2 regions of the Variovorax robiniae genome follow, and region 1 is predicted to be linked to the other one. Evidence: predicted binding sites of a transcription regulator. Region 1 holds the regulator's gene; the other holds the start of a gene.
What was found. Region 1 encodes NrdR, which represses ribonucleotide reductase genes. Its sites were predicted from a motif close to CACNANATNTNGTG; they were not measured.
Positions count from the first base shown of each region.

Region 2: WKW79_RS08500 (ribonucleoside-diphosphate reductase subunit alpha) is a predicted target of NrdR. The motif match lies at 7,499-7,512, and genes of this name have one in related genera.

Region 1 is NZ_JBBKZS010000007.1:290,045-300,254, reverse strand. It holds gene WKW79_RS18740 (pilus assembly protein) at 1-3,090, opposite strand, end outside; gene WKW79_RS18735 (pilus assembly PilX family protein) at 3,087-3,782, opposite strand; gene WKW79_RS18730 (PilW family protein) at 3,779-4,621, opposite strand; gene pilV (type IV pilus modification protein PilV) at 4,608-5,174, opposite strand; gene WKW79_RS18720 (GspH/FimT family pseudopilin) at 5,171-5,689, opposite strand; gene nrdR (transcriptional regulator NrdR) at 5,891-6,334, opposite strand; gene glyA (serine hydroxymethyltransferase) at 6,358-7,602, opposite strand; ZMP/ZTP riboswitch at 7,645-7,768, opposite strand; gene WKW79_RS18705 (lytic transglycosylase domain-containing protein) at 7,791-8,621, opposite strand; gene WKW79_RS18700 (DUF748 domain-containing protein) at 9,229-10,210, shown strand, end outside.
Region 2 is NZ_JBBKZS010000003.1:61,450-71,659, forward strand. It holds gene WKW79_RS08465 (sterol desaturase family protein) at 1-488, opposite strand, end outside; gene ffh (signal recognition particle protein) at 700-2,088, opposite strand; gene WKW79_RS08475 (cytochrome C assembly family protein) at 2,284-3,081, shown strand; gene WKW79_RS08480 (PP0621 family protein) at 3,078-3,326, shown strand; gene WKW79_RS08485 (two-component system sensor histidine kinase NtrB) at 3,323-5,023, shown strand; gene WKW79_RS08490 (sigma-54-dependent transcriptional regulator) at 5,028-6,563, shown strand; gene ampD (1,6-anhydro-N-acetylmuramyl-L-alanine amidase AmpD) at 6,560-7,195, shown strand; gene WKW79_RS08500 (ribonucleoside-diphosphate reductase subunit alpha) at 7,628-10,210, shown strand, end outside.

The DNA of each region.
Region 1 (10,210 bases):
CACGGCATGGCGCAGCGATGACTCGATGCGAGAGGCGGTCATGGGCACATCAGCCGTCGAGGTGCTGGCCGTGTACCCGTAGATCTGCGAGCGCGGGGCGGCACCGGTGATCGCGTTCAACGTGGTGAGATAGCTGCGGCCGTTCACCATGGTCGGGCCGCAGGTCTCTTCCGTCGTGTTGCCATCGGCGCCCGGGATGATGCTTGCGATGTCGACCAGCAGCCCGTCGAACCAATCGAGGTTCTGCACCACGCGTTCGCCAAGCGGCAGGTCGAGGTACCAACCCTTGCGAGACGCGAAGTCCACGTCGTTGGCGCTGAGGTGCCAGAGCCGGTTGCCACTGGCGCTCGAGGTGCCGGCCTGTGCGCCGATGGTCTGTGCGACCAGCGAATGGCGGCCATTGGCGACCGGTTCGCCGCCCGACAGGACCACCTCGTTGTCCTCGCCGCGCGTGATGACGGTGCTGTCGCGGACGCCGTAAAGCGTCTGTGGCGATGTGTCCCCCCGATCATCATTGGTGAGATTGCGCCCGGTGCCGAACACCAGCATGAGGCCGCCCTGGGGATGCGGCAGCCACACCGGCGCGGCGGTGATGGGCTGGGCCTTGCCGGTCGCGTCGTGGGCGATGTAGAGCGGGAGGTTGTCGAACGCAGGCTTCCAGTCGCTCGAGGACTTGCCAGAGAGGTCGAACTTCCAGAGTTTGCCGTGCAGGTCGCCGGCATAGGCGATGTCCGGCCTGCCGTCGCCGTTGAGGTCGATGAGTCGGGGCGCGCCGAGGCCGTTGCCGCCCGCGTGGCCGACGACGATCCGGACCAGTTCCTTGCCGCGATCGAGGTACTGGATCAGCAACACGGCCCGCTCGTTCGTGCTGTTGTAGCCGTTGCCCGTGACCAGCGCCCAGCGACCGTCGTTGAGTTGGGTGATCTGCTGCGCCGCGCTTGCGCCGGACTGCCCCATGACCGGCTGGCTGAAGATGCTGCCGATGTCCGGGTCGATATCGGCACCGGTCTTGTCCAACACCACCAGGCTGCCCGGCGAGGTCGACGCGAAGGCGGCAGGATCGGTCACGTCCAGGACGAAGAAGCCTTGGCCTCCGGCGCCCAGGAAGCCTGCGAGGTAGGTCTTCCAGGTGCCGTCGCCGAGCTTGACATCGCCCGAGAGCGGCGAGCCATCGACAAAGTACTGGTGCTCGTAGCCGGGCGACGTCAGGTGCGACAGCCTGCCGTACAGGCCCTCGGGGACATAGGCAATCTTCTCGGAGCCATCGGCGGCAAGAAAGCCATGGAGCATGCCGTCGTTGGCGCCGACGTAGAGCATGGCGGACCGCGTCGCATTGGCGCTCCTGAAAGTGGCGTAGGTCGAATCGCTGAATGTGCCCGCGGGCTTGCCCGGCACCACCCAGGGCACCGAATTGACGATGTCCCCGTGGCGCGACTTGCGGTTGCGGAAGCTCCCGCCGTTCGAGACTTCCCGTGTGCGGTCGCCGCGCAGGAAGGCGAGCCGGTCCTGACCCTTGCCGTCGATGCCGGCGGCGCCCGTGTCGAGCGCGGCCTTCTGCGCGTCGGAGAGGTTGTCCCACGCCCACGTGATGCCAGCGGTGCCGTTGTGGGACAGCACGAGTCGGTTCGCCAGGTTGAAGTTGCTGCCGTCCAACAGCGTCGCCGTGGAGACCGGCTTCGCGGGCGTATTGGTATTGCCCACGGCGGCCACCGCCGTGCCCCACGCGCCGCTCGCCGATACGGCGCCGGTGCCCGCCGCCACGGTGTAGGCGGTGACAGCCCCTTGCCATCCGTCGGCGGAGTAGCCAGCCTCGAAGGACATCGATGCGTCCCGGGCCCTCCCGGAAGAGCCGGTCACCGACGTGAGCGCACGTCCCGTGTCCGCGGCGATCGAATTCAGCACGTCCTTGAAGGCCTCAGCCAGCGAGGCGGCGGTGGGCGCCGGAATGAACTTGCCGCGCGAGTTGAGGGCGGCGTGCCACAGTTCGGGCATGCGTCGCGTGTCGTCCTTGGTGGCACGCTCGCCCAGTGGATCGGGCCAGGTCGTCGTGCCCAGCATCAAGCGGTTGTAATCCTCACCGCCCCAGGTGCTGCCTTCCAGCACGGGGCCTACATCCTTGCCCCACTTGGCCGCCTCATTGAATCCAACGGTGTACAGCGTGAGGTGTTGCCAGTTGGCGGGATCGTTGCGTGGATTCCAGAATTCGGCGATGTCGCGCGACTGCGAACCGTCCGTGAAAGTCTCGCTGCCTTCGCGCGCGATGCGTCGAGGCACGTTGTTGGGCAGGGCTGGTTGCAGGTCGGTCGCCCAATAGAAAAAGGCGAGGTCCGAGAAGGTGGGCAGGACGCCAGAGCCATCGCCATCGGTGTACACGCTGGCGCCGAAGTCGTCGCGGTAGATCCGCGTTTGCCCGGTCGTCGTGTCGTAAAGGGTCCCGTCTCCGAGCGTGCGGGAAGTGCCGTCCGCGTTCCGGATCAGCACACCCGCCTCCGGGTTGGCCGCATCCCATGCGACGGGGTCATCCTTGTTGCCAAAGGGCGTGTTCCAACCCCCGTCGGTCATGAACAGGTTGTAGGCCTTGCGGCAGCCCAGCATCGGTTCTTGCACGCGCCCCGGCACGCTCGCCCAGGGGCTATTGACGCCGGGGGGCATCCGCATGTATTGACCGGCATTGAACAGCATGCGATGGGACGTCGTGTAGCCCACGGCTCCGAGCGTGCCGACCCATGTCTTGAAGTTGTCGCGGTGCTGGGCGTCCAGCACACGCATTTCGTTCTGGTCCCTGCAATCGCCGCCGCTCGGAATCGTGTAGCAGCGCGCCATGGATTGCCAAGCCAGGCGAATGGCGCCATCTGGCACGTTGGATTGCGAGAAGGTGTCGAGCAAGGCGGCGCGAAGGGTCTCCATGCCTTCTTTCCCCATGCTCCCTGAATCGTCCACGGACACGATGACGTTCGGCGCCGGCTTCCTGTAACTCGTGCCGGCGGGTGCCGTGCTGAATTGCAAGGGCGCCGCGCTTGCCTGTGGCGACAGCAGCGCGAACGCCAGCAGCGCGCAAACGGCCCTTGCGGGGGCGTGTTTTTTCTTCATGAGTCGATCCGCTTCCGCACGAACACTGTCTGCACGACGGCCATGCTGTTGGGCTTGAGTCCTTTCGCGACCGCCGTGATGCGGAAGACATAGGGATTGCCGGCGTCGGGCGCGAAGCGCTGCGCCGGCCCGGCCGTGGTGGCCGCGCCGACGTCGTAGGGCAGCACCTCGACCCAGTACCAGGCGCGCGGCGCCTGGCCGGCGCCGGTCATCAGTAGAGGATTGCTGGCGGCCGTGGCCTTGGCGCCGGTGTAGGTGCCATAGGTGGCAGCAACCTTCTGCATGGCCTCCAGACCGGTCTTCGAATTCAGGAAGGTGCCATCGTTGCCGAGGCAGATCCCACGCATGCAGGATGGCGACGCCGCGCGCAAGCTGTCCGAAAGCGTCTGGAAATCGTCTTCGTCGGCCGGAAAGAAGACCCCGCCGGCAAGTTCCCGGCAGCCCACGTATGCCGCGCCGCTCCTGCATTCGGTCTTGCCATCGGCCAGGGTGCCCATGATGTCGAACTCGGCGTCGCGCACCATGGCCTGCGCTGCTTCGAACGCGCGCTGGTAGTCGCTGTCATTGCCCGTGATCATTTCGCTGAAGAGCGCGGTGCGCGAGGCCCAGATCACGAGCAGGCTGGAAAGCATCACCATGACCAGCACGATGAACATCGACACGCCGCGCTGATGCTTGCTCTGCCCTGTCATGACGCCCCCTGGGTCCGCAGGTCGAACACATTGCGAAACAGCATGTGAAGGACGCCGTTGTGCGGCGCTTCCTTGCCGTTGCAGTCGACGTAGGTCTTCGAGGGTTGGTCGCTGGTGGTCTCCGCGCCCTTCAGATCGAGGCAGATTTCGACCGAACTCACCGAGCGCCAGAGATTGGCGGCCTTCACTTCGTCAGCGTTCATGCGCCGGATCTTGGTCGGCGAGGCCTTGACGCGGTACCAGACCTGGAAGTCCGCGACGTCAGCGACGAGGGGCTGGCTGCTCTTCAGGCCCGTGCATTTCAATGCACCCTTTTCGACCCAAAATGTGCTTTGCAGCCGTGAATTGATCGCGGAGTCGGCAACGCAGTCTCGCTGCTCCGGATCGACCGCGACGCCCGCATCGGGGATTTCCGCAGCCTTGGCGGTCGAGATTCCCGCGGCCTTGACGGGTCCGATGTATTGGTTGGTGAAAGAAACCTTGTCAGGGCCTCCCTTTTCACCCTCCTGTCCGGATACCGAAGCGCCTTTCCCGTCGAGACCGGTGAATTCTGCGTTGAATGAAACCATGCCCCCAGCTGCAGCCGGGACCACGAGATCGAGCGAGCCGGCCCGCCGTGCCTGCATGCCGATGACCCGCATGGCGAAAGACCCCTGTTGATGCAGGCGCGCAACGTCCGTGACCATCGCCGCGCTGTTGCGCGACAGCAGCATCGCGGCGATGGCGGCGCCAATGACGAGCAGTCCGATCACGAGGGCGGCCAGCAATTCGACGAGCGTGACGCCGCGCGCTTGCCGCCGCCTCGCTCCCCGCCGCATGAGCGCGCTACGGCTGGACATACACGACATGGCAGATCAGGCCGGCGGGACAGCTCGGGATGCCGGCGCTTGCGGGCGCGGGTTGGGCCAGTGGAGCGGTGTAGCCCTTGTCGTCGGAGCGCTCATTGGACCGCCAGGCCACCATGACGCCCAGCTGCCGCTTGTTGTTGGCCTCCTCGTCGCTGGAAAGAAACACGGCGGCCTTGCCCAGCGGGAGCCGCTGCGCAACTTCGGTCTTCCATTCCCAGAGGTCGCGGGCCGCCAGCTGCGCCGTGGTGCAGGCCTGGGCCCTGCAATCGGCCCCAGGCGCATCGCCAATGTCCCAGTCGGTCACATAGGCGTTCAACTGCGCGAAGGCGTCGGGATTGGACTTGATGCGCTCGCCCAGGTCTTCGATGGCCCGCACTGCCTGCGTGCGTCGTGCGGAGGTTTGCGTCTCTGCCAACGTGCGGACCTGCACCCACAGGATCGCGAGCACGCCCACGGCGAGGATCAGGATCGAGACCAGGGACTCAAGGAGCGTCACACCTCGCTGGCGGCCCTTTTGGCTCCGACGAATGGGTTGCGCCGTCATCCGGAACAATCTCCGGCGCCTGTTTGCAGCCTGCCGCCTGCGCTCAGGCACAGGAATGTCTTCTTTGCAGCGTCGGCGTTGCCGGCAGGACCGATGACGACACCCAGCGCACCCATGCCGCTGATCTCGCCCCATTGATTCAGTCGCAAATAGGATGTGCCGTTGTTGTTCGAGACCGCGACGCCGCGAGGCGCGGGCGTCGACTGCAGGAGTTGGTCGGCATTCGGTTCGTAGGTTCCGTTGCCGTTGAGGTCGGCATAGACCATCCACCCACAACTCCAGTTCTTCGCCTCGGGGGCAGAACAACCTGCTTGGGTTGATTTGCGAAGCACGACGCCGCCGCCCCGCTTGATGGCCTCCGATCGCGCGAAGTAGATCGTGGCAGTAACGTCCTCGACCGCGGTCCGAACCCGGTAGCGCGCCACCACCGAGTTGAAGCTCGGCAGCGCCAGCGTCGCCAGTATTGCCACGACCATCACGACGATGAGCAACTCGATCGCGGTGAAGCCCGGCAAGCGGCGGGCGACGCAAAGGAATCGGGTGGGCGGGTAGGGAAGCGAATTCACGCCCGCGATGCTACGGGCGCAAATGTAGTGAAAAAGTTAGCAGGGCTCGACGGCGCTCTGTCGCCGACGAACGGAACAGATCGCGGAAGTTATGACAATTTGGGAACTTTGTGCCGCCAATTTCACAAAGATATCGCGCTGGAAGAGGCCCTAAATGTCCCGCAGCAACTGCCGAAACTCGTCCACATCCTCGAAGCTCCGATAGACAGACGCAAAGCGCACGTAGGCCACCTTGTCGAGCTTCTTGAGCTCGCGCATGACCAACTCGCCCACCTTGTTCGACTCGATCTCGCGCAAGCCAAGGGCCAGCAGTTCCTGCTCGATGCGCAGCAAGGCGCTATCGATCTGTTCGATGGTCACCGGCCGCTTGCGCAGGGCCAGCATCATCGACGCGCGGACCTTGCTCGGCTCGAAGTCAGCGCGCCCGCCGTCCTTTTTCACGACCACCGGAAAGTTCACATCCGGCCGCTCGTAGGTCGTGAAGCGTTTCTCACAAGACCCGCATTGGCGACGGCGGCGCACGAAGTCGCCGTCTTCCGACACGCGGGTCTCGACGACTTGCGTTTCAAGGTGGCCGCAGAACGGGCATTTCATGCTGCGGCCACCGGTCGTCCTGCTCAGCGGTAGACCGGAAAGCGCGTCGTCAGCGCTTCCACCTTGGCGCGCACGGCGGCCAGGTTCGCTTCGTCGCGCGGGTTGTCCAGCACGTCGGCGATCAGGTGGGCCGTGGCGCGGGCTTCCTCGTCCTTGAAGCCGCGCGTGGTCATCGCCGGGGTGCCGATGCGGACGCCGCTGGTGACCATCGGCTTTTCCGGATCGTTAGGGATCGCGTTTTTGTTGATGGTCATGTGCGCGCTGCCCAGCACCGCCTCGGCTTCCTTGCCGGTGATGCCCTTGGGCCGCAGGTCGACCAGCATCAGGTGGCTCTGGGTGCCGCCGCTCACGATGCGCAGCCCGCGCTGGGTCAGCGTCTCGGCCACGATCTGCGCGTTCTTGATGACCTGCTGCTGGTAGGCCTTGAACTCGGGCGTCAGCGCTTCCTTGAAGGCCACCGCCTTGGCGGCGATGACGTGCATCAGCGGACCGCCTTGCAGGCCCGGGAAGATCGCGCTGTTGATCACCTTCTCGTGCTGCGACTTCATCAGGATGATGCCGCCGCGCGGGCCGCGCAGGCTCTTGTGCGTGGTCGAGGTGACGATGTCGGCATGCGGCACGGGGTTCGGGTAGCAACCCGCGACCACGAGGCCGGCGTAGTGTGCGATGTCGACCATGAAGATCGCGCCGACGTCATTCGCGACCTTGGCGAAGCGCTCGAAATCGATGTGCAGCGAATACGCCGAGGCGCCGGCGATGATGAGCTTGGGCATGTGCTCATGCGCCTTGCGCTCCATCGCGTCGTAGTCGATGGCCTCGTTCTTGTCCAGGCCGTAGCTCACCACGTTGAACCACTTGCCGCTCATGTTGAGGGGCATGCCGTGGGTCAGGTGACCGCCTTCGGCCAGGCTCATCCCCATGATGGTGTCGCCGGGCTTGAGGAAGGCCAGCATCACGGCTTCGTTGGCGGAGGCGCCGCAGTGCGGCTGCACATTGGCCGCGTCGGCGCCGAAGAGCTGCTTGACGCGGTCGATCGCGAGTTGCTCGGCCACGTCGACGTGCTCGCAGCCACCGTAGTAGCGCTTGCCGGGATAGCCTTCTGCGTACTTGTTGGTGAGTTGCGAACCCTGCGCCGCCATGACGGCGGGCGACGCGTAGTTTTCACTCGCGATGAGTTCGATGTGCTGTTCCTGGCGTGCGTTTTCGGCCTGGATGACAGCCCACAGTTCGGGGTCGGTCTGTTCGACCAGATTGTTGCGTTGGTACATGTTGGCAGTCCTGTGAAGACAAATTTCCTTGTTCATGCAAACAAGGGCTGCCCAGGCGAACGGCGGAACGTCCGGCAAGCCGGCCGGTACGCTCCCAAGTGGTATCCCACGTCAGCGCATGGACCCTGCGGGAGGGTCGCGCCTATCGCCAGTCGCGTACTGCGTCAGTGTAGCCGAGAGGCCAGAACTCAGGAGTCGCCTTCCAGCATGGCAACCTTTTGTCCGGGTTCGGACGACTTGCTCCGCTCGGCCACGGGCAGGCCCGGGAGGCGGGTGGAGGTGGTGGAGGGCGCCTTGCCCTGGGCCACTTGGCGCAGGCGTTCATGCTCGGCCAGCACCTTGGCGGCATAGCCGCCGTCGTCTTCCAGGTTGGCTGCGCCGACGTAGTAGCGCAAGCCGCCCGCGACGGAGCCGGCGCGGGAAATGCATTCCTGCAACACCTTGACGCCGACGCGCATGTTGGTGACCGGGTCGAAGGCGGTCAGCGTGCCGCCGGCGCTTTCGTACTTTTCGCCATGGACGCGGGTCATCACCTGCATCAGGCCCTGGGCGCCCACGCTGCTCTGGGCGAAGGGGTTGAAGCTGGATTCCACGGCCATGATGGCCAGGATCAGGGTGGGATCGAGCTTGGTGCGCTTGCCGATGTCATAAGCCTCGGCGACCAGCACGCTGAGGGGTTCGGCTGCAACGCGGTACTTCTTGCTGAGCCAATAGGCCACGGCGGCCTGCTGCTTGGGCAGGTCGCCCGGGCTCGCGGCCGTCGTGCGTTCGATCGCATTCGGCTGCAGGTCGCTCGGCTCCGGCGCCGGCACGACGGGCTTGCGCGACTGCAGCCAGCCCATCAACTGGGCTTCCCCGGATTCGCGCAGGTCGGGCCGGGCGACGAGCGCCAGGGCGGCGAACACGATCGTGAGGCCAATCAACGCAAAGCCGTTGTGGGTGATTTCAAAGAAGCCGTCTGCCACATCGGACCCGAAGGTCCGTAGCCCGCGGGCTGTGGAGGCTAACGCCTGTTTCATCGCTTTTCCTTTCGTCGTCGGCACCGGAGACATGGACACGCATGAAGCGGGCCGGGTCGACGGTGCCGTCGCTGGGGTTGGCATCAGGTTCCGCGCGAGAGGGGGAAAGGAGCGCGGCCGCCTGATAGGGCCGGTGGCTATGGAGCACGCGGCGGCGGAGTACAAAAGATCACAGGCTGCGAGTTTGCAGCAAGGTTGGGCGGATTCTATGGGTGCCCTAATACCCGGTCAAGAATATCGTCTAGTAGTCTTATTCTAAAAAAGACCTGAGGAAAGTTCGCACCTGTAGTGCGAAAAGGCTCACTGAAAGCGATTGAAACACCGATTTGCAAAGGCCTTTCCACCGCGTAAAGTGAATGCGCCTGAACCGTCAGGCGTCACGCCAAAGGCCGAGAACAGAGGGATTCCTCCCGGTTCGACGTTGGAAGCACCCCCCGGTGGCAATCTCTTGCTGCCAGCGAGGCCGGAACCATTCAACTTCCGGTCGAGCGAAAAGATGGCATGGGTTTTGAACTCGCCATCAGGCCCGGTGAGGAGACTCCGCGTCGACTCACCGGGCTTTCTTGTTTCTGGGAACCCGAGTGCCTTTGGGGCACACTTCTTCATGATGAATGCTGGTGCCCTGATCAAAAACAAATGGGTGCGACGGTTGGTCGTCGCGCTGCTCACGGTTCTGGTGATCTGGCTGGTGGCATGGCTGGTGGTGCCGCCGCTGCTCAAGAGTCAGTTGCAGACCATCGCCAGCGCCAAGCTGGGGCGCCAGGTCACGGTCGGCAAGATCGATTTCAAACCCTGGACGCTGGAACTGGCGCTGAACGATCTGCGCATCGCTACGGCCGACGGCAAGGGCGCGCAGCTGCAGATCGGGCGCATCTACGTCGATGCCGAGATGCAGTCGATCGTGCGCCTGGCGCCGGTCATCGATGCGGTCACCATCGACCAGCCGGCGATCTCGCTGACCCACCTGGGCGATGGCCACTACGACATCGACGACATCCTTGCCAAGCTGGCTACGCCGCCCGACAAGCCTCCAGGGGAGCCGACGCGCTTCGCCATCTACAACATCGCGATCAACGGTGGCTCGATCGATTTCGACGACCAGACCGTCCAGCGCAAGCACAATCTGCGCGACCTGGTGCTGAATGTGCCGTTCATCAGCAACCTGGCCTCCCTGCGCGAGGCCAAGGTGGAGCCGAAGCTCGCCTTCACCTTCAATGGCAGCAAGTTCGACTCGGCGGCGGCAACGACACCCTTTGCCGAGAGCCGCAAGACCGACGCGCAGATCCAGTTCAAGGGTCTCGACCTGGTGCCGTACCTGGGCTATGTGCCGGCCGGGATGCCTGTGCAGTTGAAGGCGGGCTCGCTCGACGCCGACGTCAAGATCGACTTCGAGCGCGCCGCCACAGCGGGCCTCAAGATTTCCGGCACGGTCGCGACGCATGGGATTCGTGTGGCGGATGGGGAAGGGCGCGAGTTGCTGGCCTTCGACAGCCTGAGCGTCGGCCTGGCCGACGTCCGGCCGCTGGAGCGTGTGGTGCATCTCGGTGAGATCGCCCTGGTGGCCCCCAACCTGGCGGTGGCGCGCGATG
Region 2 (10,210 bases), on a different contig from region 1:
TAGAGGACGAACAGGCCGCTGGCCAGCCACCATGGCGAGACGTTGATCAGCGGGCTCGCGAAGATGTAGGGCAGGTTGAACAGCACCTGTTGCAGGATCGAGCCCCTGCTGCCCGCCAGCCAGTACATGTGCTTGGGCGAGTGGTGCCAGCGATGTGCGTGCCAGAGCACGCCGACATGCACGAGCCGATGCATCCAGTAGGCGCCGAAATCCGCGACGAGCAGGTAGATCAGCAGTCGCACCGGAAAGGGCCAGGCGCCGATGGCCTCCGGCCAGGGCCCGCGCCAGTAGATCCACAGGTTCAGGAAGAAGGCCGCCTTGACCACCACGAAGGCATAGAAGGCCTGGGCCACCAGGTCGCGCCACAACACCCGACGCCATTCGATCTGCCGGGCGCCCCAGCGCCACTCGAGCAGCCCGAAGAGCGCCACCATGAACAGGAAGACGGAGATCTTCAGAGCGAGCGGATTCGTCAGGAGGTTGGACACGGAATTTCAACGGCGAATGGGTTGGCTTCGGAGTGTCCGCGCAGCAGCGGCGCCCCGGCACGCCGCCGGTCGGATTCGGTGTCTTGTGACCGGCGATCCGTGGAATGTGCCACGTGTCCCGGATCGATGCAGATCTCAAGTCGATGTGGCTTTGCCATCTCGGCTGGTCCCCCGCGGGAGGGCGGGCCGGGCTTGCCCCGGCCCTGGGGGCTCAAAACCGCGGCATGCCGCCGCCACCGCCCATGCCCGGCGGCATGCCCTTCATGCCGCCCATGCGCTTCATCATCTTCATGAGGCCGCCGCCCTTCATCTTCTTCATCATCCCCTGCATCTGCTCGAACTCGTTGAGCAGCCGGTTCACTTCCTGGACCTGCACACCGGCGCCGGCCGCGATGCGGCGCTTGCGCGTGGCCTTCAGCAGCTCAGGCTTGCGCCGCTCCAGCGGGGTCATGCTGTTGATGATGCCTTCCTTGCGGCGGATGTCGCGCTCGGCGCGGGTGAGGTCGGCCTCGGTCGCCTTGGCGGCCATCTGCGAGGGCAGCTTGTCCATGATGCTGGAGAGCCCACCCATCTGCTTCATCTGCTGCAACTGGCCGAGGAAGTCGTCCAGGTCGAAGCCGCCGCCGCTCTTGACCTTGTTGGCCAGCTTCTGCGCCGCCGCGACATCGACGCCGGCCGTGACCTGCTCGACCAGCGCGACGATGTCGCCCATGCCGAGGATGCGGCCCGCATGACGTTCGGCATCGAACACTTCCAGGCCGTCGATCTTCTCGCTGGTGCCGGCGAACTTGATCGGCACGCCCGTCACCTGCCGCACCGACAGGGCCGCGCCGCCGCGCGAGTCGCCATCGGTCTTGGTCAGGATGATGCCGGTCAGGGGCAGCGCGTCCTTGAAGGCCTTGGCGGTATTGACCGCGTCCTGGCCCTGCATCGCATCAACGACAAACAGCGTCTCGACCGGGTTCAGCGCCGCATGCAGCTGCTTGATCTCGGTCATCAGCACTTCGTCGATCGCGAGGCGGCCGGCCGTGTCGACCAGCAGCACGTCGAAGAAGTGGCGGCGCGCATGGTCGATCGCGGCGCGGGCGATGTCGAGCGGCTTCTGGTCGGGGGTGCTCGGGAACCATTCGGCGCCGGCCTGCTTCGTCACCGTCTTCAACTGCTCGATGGCGGCCGGGCGGTACACGTCGCCCGACACGGTCAGCACCTTCTTCTTGCGCTTCTCGATCAGGTGCTTGGCCAGCTTGGCGGTGGTCGTGGTCTTGCCCGCGCCCTGCAGGCCGGCCATGAGGATCACCGCCGGCGGTTGCGCCGCGAGGTTGATGTCCGACACGCCCTCGCCCATCGTCGCGGCGAGTTCGCGGTTGACGATGCCGACCAGCGCCTGGCCCGGCTTCAGCGAACCCAGCACTTCCTGGCCCAGCGCCTTTTCCTTCACGCGCGCCACGAAGTCGCGCACCACCGGCAGCGCCACGTCGGCCTCCAGCAGCGCCATGCGCACTTCGCGCAGCATGTCCTGCACATTGGCTTCGGTGATGCGGGCCTGGCCGCTGACCTGCTTGACGAGGCGCGAGAACTTTTCGGAGAGAGCGTTGGCCATGAAGGGATGCCTTGTTGCCCGCTGCCGCGAGCCGAATGGAAGACGAAAGAATGCAGGACAGTATCGGTGAGCCGGCGACCGCGTGGAATGCCGCGGAGCCGGTGGTGCCGGGCCGCCCGGCGAAGGGCTGCAACCCTGCGAAACACGGGCCAACCCTTGGGCTGGTGACAATCTCCAGCGCATTAAACTCGGCCCATGATTTTAGCGAGCCCCTCCCCGCTCGGCGTGGCACTGGGCATCGTCGCTGCGTCGGCCTACGGCGTGACAGCGGTCGCGGCCTCCCGCCTGAGCCGCTCGGCCACGCAATGGTTGCTCATCCTTGCGTGGGTGCTGCACGGTGTTGCGCTGGTGCAGGGCCTGGTCGGTGCGCAGCCCCGCTTCGACTGGGGCCCGGCACTCTCCGTGACGGCATGGCTGGTGCTCACGGTCTATGGCATCGAAAGCCGCATGTATCCCCAACTCACCGTGCGCCGCGCACTGGCCGTGCTGGCCGCCGCCACGGTACTGGTGGCCACCTTCTTCCCGGGCAAGCCGCTCGACGTGTCCGCATCGCCCTGGCTGCCCTTGCACCTGGCGCTGGGCATCGCGTCCTACGGGCTGTTCGGCGCGGCCGTGGTGCATGCCTGGCTCATCACGCGCGCCGAGAAGCAGATCCGCCGCGCCAACGATCCCGAGGCCGGCGTGCCGCTGCTCACGCTGGAGCGCCTGACCTTCCGCTTCGTGACCGCCGGCTTCGCGCTGCTGTCGGCCACGCTGCTGGCCGGCTTCCTGTTCAGCGAGACGCTGTATGGCCGCGCCTGGAAGTGGGACCACAAGACCGTGCTGTCGGTGCTGGCCTGGCTCTGCTTCGCGGTGCTGCTGGCCGGACGGGCGCGTGTCGGCTGGCGCGGTCGCACCGCGCGGCGCGTGCTTTACGCGGGTGCCGCGCTGCTGGTGCTGGCCTATGTGGGCTCGCGCTTCGTGCTCGAAGTCATGCTGGACCGCGTCGCATGAAGTACCTGATCGTCCTGTTCGTGGTCGCGCTGGCGATCTGGCTCTGGCGCCGCAATCGCCGCGAGGAGATGGAGGAGGCCGCGCGCGTCGCCAAGCCGGCCACCGCCCCTCGGCGCGCGGGTGAGCCGCAGGAGATGGTGCGCTGCGCCCATTGCGGCTTGCACCTGCCGGCCAGCGATGCCATCGCCGGGCCCGGCGGTGGCGTCTATTGCAGCGTCGCGCACCGCCAGGCTGCGGCCGGATGAGTTCCCCGCTGCTTTGGTCGCGCGGCGAGCCCGGCAGCGAATGGGGCAGCCTCGACACCACGCCGCATCCCGACAGCCCGGCACTGCAGCGCCTCTGGCGCGGCTTCATGACCGCGCGCAGCTTCGTCGCTGCGGTGCTGGTGATGCTGCAGGGGGTGAGCGTCGGCATCAACCAGGCGATCCATCCAACCGCGCTGATCATCTCCATCCTGTACCTGGCGGCGGTGCTCGGCGCGGCGCGCTATGTGCGCTTCCGCCCGCCTCTGCGCGGCTTCCATGGCGCATGGCTGGCCTCGATCGGCATCGACCTGGCGACCTTCACCGCGCTGCAACTGGTGCAGTTGCCGGGCAGCATCAATTACACGCCGCTGTTTGCCCTGCCGGTGCTGATGGGCGCGGTGCTGGGCACCGCCTCGGTCGGCCTCGGCACCACCGCCGCGGTCACGCTGCTGCTGCTGGGCGACGCGGGCTGGCAATGGCTCGATCATTCTGGCGATCCTTCCACACGTTTCCTGCAAGCCGCGCTCACGGGCACCGGCCTGTTCGTCGTTGCGCTGCTGGCGCACCAGTTGGCCTTGCGGCTGGCTCGCGAGGAAGCCCAGGCCCTGCGCAGCCGCAGCACCGCGCAACTGCATGCGCAGGTGAACGACCTCGTCATCGAAACCCTGAGCGAGGGCGTGCTGGTGATCGATGCCGAGGGCCGCGTCCATTCGGCCAATCCGGCCGCCGACGCGATCCTGGGCCGAGGCCTGGCGGCGATGGCGCTGCCCTTCGAACTCGATGCGCATCCGGCCTGGCACTCGCTGGCGGTGCTGGCCGAGGAAACCTTTTCGCATCGCCAGCCGCAGTCCCAGGAAATGCCGATCGCCCAGGCCGGCGGCGCCCCACGCGAGGTCCGGGTGCGCACCCGCCTCACGCCGGCCACCGACCGGCGCATCGACAGTTTGTGCGTGATGTTCCTGCAGGACCTGCGCGAACTGGAGGCGCGCATCCGCACCGAGAAGCTGGCCGCCATGGGCCGCATGTCGGCCGCGGTGGCGCACGAGATCCGCAATCCATTGGCGGCCATCACGCAGGCCAGTGCCTTGCTTGGCGAGGACCTGGTCGACCCTTCCCACCGCCAGCTCACGGCGATGGTGCAACAGAACGCCCAGCGCCTCGCACGCATCGTGGACGACGTGCTCGACGTCTCCCGCGCCCGCCAGCAACGCTCGCTGCCGCTGGGCGACCTGGTCGCGCTGGATGCCACGGTGCGCACGCTGGCCGAGGAATGGGTGCGCCAGACCCGGCGCCAGGGCGTGCTGCTGGCGCTGGATGCCGGTGGGCGCGACGTGCGCTTCGAGGTCGAGCACCTGCGCCGCATCCTGGTCAACCTGCTGGACAACGCGGCGCGCTATGCGGGCGATCGCGACGGCTCGATCCAGGTCACCACCGCGACCGGGGCGCGTGGCCGCGCCACCCTGCAGGTCTGGAGCGACGGCATGCCGCTGGAATCGGCCGTGCAGCGCCACTTGTTCGAGCCCTTCTTCTCGTCGGAAAGCCGCTCCAGCGGGCTGGGCCTGTTCATTTGCCGCGAACTTTGCGAGCGGCACGGTGCCACCATCGGCTACGAACGCCGGGCGCTGTCGGCGGCCGGGCCCGAGGGCAATGAATTCTTCGTGGTCTTCGCCTCGGCGGAGACGCGGCTGACACAATAGCAACGTGAGCACCCACCACCCCACCGCCGTCCTGCCGGCACAGATCCTGGTCGTCGACGACGAACCCGACCTGCGCACGCTCTACGAACTGACGCTGCTGCGCGAAGGCTATCGCGTCGAAGCGGCGGGCAGCCTGTCCGAGGCGCGGGAGCATCTCGACGCCGGGCGCTTCGACGCGGTGATCACCGACATGCGCCTGCCCGACGGGCTCGGCATGGAAATCATCCAGCGCATCCAGAGGGACCAGCGCAGCGAGCGCTGCGTGGTCATGACCGCCTACGGCTCGGCCGAGAACGCGGTCGAGGCGCTCAAGGCCGGCGCCTTCGACTACCTCACCAAGCCGGTCGACCTCAAGCAGTTCCGCGCGGTGGTGGCCTCGGCCGTGCAGCGCCAGACGCAGGAAGCCGTGCCGGCCACCAGGCCTGTGCAGGCTGCCGCCAACCCAGCCGCCACCAGCGATGGCCGCGCCCCCGCCACCGCCACGACGCTGGCCGAGAAGGCGCTCGAACGCCTGGTCGGCGAATCGGAGCCGATGCGGCTCATCAAGTCGCACATTGCCAAGGTCGCGCGCGGCATGGCGCCGGTGCTGGTGCGCGGCGAATCGGGCACCGGCAAGGAACTGGTCGCCCGCGCCGTGCATGCCTGCAGCCAGCGCAGCGACGGCCCCTTCGTCGCGGTGAACTGCGGCGCCATCCCGGAGAACCTGCTGGAGGCCGAATTCTTCGGCGCGCGCAAGGGCTCCTACACCGGCTCCGCGGCCGACCGCGACGGCTACTTCCAGGCGGCACGCGGCGGCACACTCTTCCTCGACGAGATCGGCGACCTGCCCCTGGCCATGCAATCCAAGCTGTTGCGCGCGATCCAGGAGCGCAGCGTGCGGCCGATCGGCTCCACGCAGGAAGACACGGTCGACGTGCGCATCGTCAGCGCGACGCACAAGGACCTGCATGCCGAAGTACAGGCCGCGCGCTTTCGGCAAGACCTGTTCTATCGGCTCAACGTCATCGAGATCTCGGTGCCCCCGCTGCGCGACCGCCGGGAAGACCTGCCGGCACTGTGCAACGCCCTGCTGTCGCGCATCGCGCAGGACGCTGGCATGCCGGTGCCGCGCCTGACCGCCGACGTGGTCAAGCGCCTCGCGGACCATCCGCTCGAAGGCAACGTCCGCGAACTCGAGAACATCCTGCACCGCGCCGTCGCCCTCAATGACGGCGACGAGCTGCACCTGGACTTCATGAGCAGCGGTCCGGCGCCCTTGGAGCCCATCGCCGCGTCCCTGCCTCCCGCGGAGGCCGTCGCGCCGGTGCGGGAGCGCCCAGCGACGCGGCCGGCAATGCCTTCGGACCTGCAGTCCTACCTCGACCAGCACGAGCGCGAAGTGCTGGTCCGTGCACTCCAGGAAAGCGGCTTCAACCGCACCGCCGCGGCCGCGCGCCTGGGCCTGAGCCTGCGCCAGATCCGCTACCGCATCGCCCGGCTGGGCATCAGCACGCCGCACGGCGATGACGGTGGCGTCGGCACGCTGGACGACGGCGGATGAGTGCCGCCCGGCCGACCGAGGGCGCTGGCACCGCAGCGCGCAGCGCGGAGTTCACCCTGGATGCGCCGTCGGACGCCAGCCTCTGGCAAGCGGGCTGGTACCGATTCGCCCGGCGCCTAGCCTCCCCCAACTTCGGCCCCCGCCCCGCCGGCGCGCAGATCGACCTGATCGTCCTGCACTCGATCAGCCTGCCGCCCGGCGTCTACGGCGGCCACCAGGTGCAGGAACTCTTCACCAACCGCCTCGACTGGGATGCCGACCCGTACTTCGACCGCATCCGCGGCATCGAGGTCTCCAGCCACTTCTACGTGCGCCGTGACGGCGAGCTCTGGCAGTTCGTGAGCTGCGACGCGCGCGCATGGCATGCCGGCGCCTCCAACTGGCGCGGCCGCGCCAATTGCAACGACGACTCGATCGGCATCGAGCTCGAAGGCCTGGAGGGCCAGCCCTTCGAAGACGCACAGTACGAGACCCTGGCCAGCCTGTGCCCCGTTCTTGCGCAGCACTATCCAATCGCCTTCATCGCGGGCCATGAGCACATCGCGCCGGGCCGCAAGCAGGACCCGGGCAGCGGCTTCGACTGGCGCGCCTTGCAAGGTGCGTTGGCCTGGCCGGACACGATGTTTCCTTGAGGGCTCCAACAGGGCCGGGCCCCTCGACGCCAGCGCATCCGCGCCCGCTTAATTTTCTCAATCGCGAAAGCCGCCGCGATGGGCCGAGATCCGACGCCCTTTCACAGGGAAAATCAACGCCCCCGTCCAGCAACCATGCGCCCTGCGGGCCCAAATCGCCCCGCAACCCGCATCAAGACTGGGTCGTGACACAGTAGCGTAGTAACCACGGGCGCTGCCGCGCGACATCCAGAAAAACCCGCGGGATGTGGCGTTTGAGATTCATGACAAACACTACATCTAGTGGCTTGTAGCCCCTCAGGACACTAGATATAGTGTGCCCTCAGCCGGACATATTCCGTTACAAATACCTTACATTCTTGCGGCGGCGCGCACGGCTTGCGTGCCCCGAGCGCCGCCCTTCACAACAACAGTCGCTAACCGAGGAACCGAATGCAGACAGCCCTGAACACCCCCGCCACGCCACGCCCCTCGTCCTCCACACCTGCTGCCAGCAGCCAGCCGCGCGACGTCGCCGGCACCCTGTCGGCGGATGCGCTCGCGCACTACCAGATCATCCGCCGCAACGGCGCGGTGGTCTCGTTCGAGCCCAACAAGATCGCCATCGCGCTGATGAAAGCCTTCCTGGCCGTGCACGGCACCCAGGGCGCGGCTTCGGCCAGCGTGCGCGAGACCGTCGAAGGACTGACCCAGGCCGTGGTGCGCGCGATGGTGCGTTCGCGTCCGGGCGGTGGCACCTTCCACATCGAGGACGTGCAGGACCAGGTCGAACTCGGCCTGATGCGCGGCGGCCACCATGAGGTCGCCCGCGCCTACGTGCTCTACCGCGAGCGCCGCACCCAGGAGCGCGCCAGCCAGAACGAGCCGGCCGCACCCGCCGCCGTGCCCACGCTGCATGTGCTGGACCGCGGGGAACGCGTCGCGCTCGACATCAACGAACTCAAGGGCCTGATCGAATCGGCCTGCGAAGGCCTCGGCGCCACCATCACGGCCGCGCCGATCCAGGCCGAGACCATGCGCAACCTCTACGACGGCGTGCCGCTCGACGAGGTCTACAAGGCCTCGATCCTGGCCGCCCGCACGCTGATCGAGAAGGACCCCGACTACACCTTCGCCACCGCGCGCCTGCTGCTGCACACGATCTTCCGCGAGATCCTGGGCCGCGAAGTGGCGCCGGCCGAACGCGCGACCGCCTATGCCGACTACTTCCCGCACTTCATCAAGAAGGGCGTCGAGAACGAACTGCTCGATGAGAAGCTGCTGCAGTACGACCTGGTCAAGCTCGGCGGCGCACTGAAGGCCGACCGCGACCTGAAGTTCGACTACCTCGGCCTGCAGACGCTGTACGACCGCTACTTCCTGCACGTGCGCAAGACGCGCATCGAACTGCCGCAAGCCTTCTTCATGCGCGTGGCCATGGGCCTGGCGCTCAACGAGATCGACCGCGAAGCCCGCGCCATCGAGTTCTATGAAGTGCTGTCCTCCTTCGACTTCATGTCGAGCACGCCCACGCTGTTCAACAGCGGCACGCTGCGCTCGCAACTGTCGAGCTGCTACCTCACGACGGTGCCCGACGACCTCGACGGCATCTACGAGTCGATCAAGGAAAACGCGCTGCTGTCGAAGTTCGCCGGCGGCCTGGGCAACGACTGGACCCGCGTGCGCGCGCTCGGCAGCCACATCAAGGGCACCAACGGCGAATCGCAAGGCGTCGTGCCTTTCCTCAAGGTCGTCAACGACACCGCCGTCGCGGTGAACCAGGGCGGCAAGCGCAAGGGCGCGGTCTGCACCTACCTCGAAACGTGGCATCTGGACATCGAAGAGTTCCTGGAACTGCGCAAGAACACCGGCGACGACCGCCGCCGCACGCACGACATGAACACGGCCAACTGGATCCCCGACCTGTTCATGCGCCGCGTGATGGAGAAGGGCAACTGGACGCTGTTCTCGCCCTCCAGCGTGCCCGACCTGCACGACCTGTTCGGCACCGACTTCGAAAAGGCCTACGTCGCCTATGAAGAGAAGGCCGCGCGCGGCGACATCAAGCCTTCGCGCACCATCCCGGCCACCGACCTGTGGCGCAAGATGCTCACGATGCTGTTCGAGACCGGCCACCCCTGGATCACGTTCAAGGACGCCTGCAACGTGCGCTCGCCGCAGCAGCATGCCGGCGTCGTGCATTCGTCGAACCTCTGCACCGAGATCACGCTCAACACCAGCGACACCGAAACCGCCGTCTGCAACCTCGGCTCGGTCAACCTGCTGCAGCACTTGAAGGACGGCAAGGTCGACCAGGCCAAGCTCAAGCGCACGATCTCGACCGCGATGCGCATGCTCGACAACGTGATCGACATCAACTACTACGCCGTGAAGAAGGCGCGCGACTCCAACATGCGCCATCGTCCGGTGGGCCTGGGCCTGATGGGCTTCCAGGACGCGCTGTACGAACTTCGCATTCCTTATGCATCGCAAGAGGCCGTGCAGTTCGCCGACGAGTCGATGGAAGCCATCTGCTTCCACGCCTACTGGGCCTCGACCGAACTGGCCAAGGAACGCGGCAAGTACTCGAGCTACAAGGGCTCGCTGTGGGACAAGGGCATCCTGCCGATCGACACGCTCGACATGCTCGAGAAGGCACGCGGCGGCTATGTCGAAGTGGACCGCTCGGCCACGCTCGACTGGGACGCACTGCGCCAGAAGATCAAGGCCGACGGCATGCGCAACTCCAACTGCGTGGCCATCGCACCGACCGCGACCATCTCGAACATCATCGGCGTCGACGCCTCGATCGAACCCTGCTTCGGCAACCTGTCGGTGAAGTCGAACCTCTCCGGTGAATTCACCGTCATCAACCACTACCTGGTGCACGACCTCAAGCGCCTGGGCCTGTGGGACGACGTGATGGTGATGGACCTGAAGCACTTCGACGGTTCGCTGCGTCCCATCGACCGCGTGCCGCAAGACATCAAGGCGCTCTACGCGACCGCCTTCGAAGTCGAGACCACGTGGCTCGTC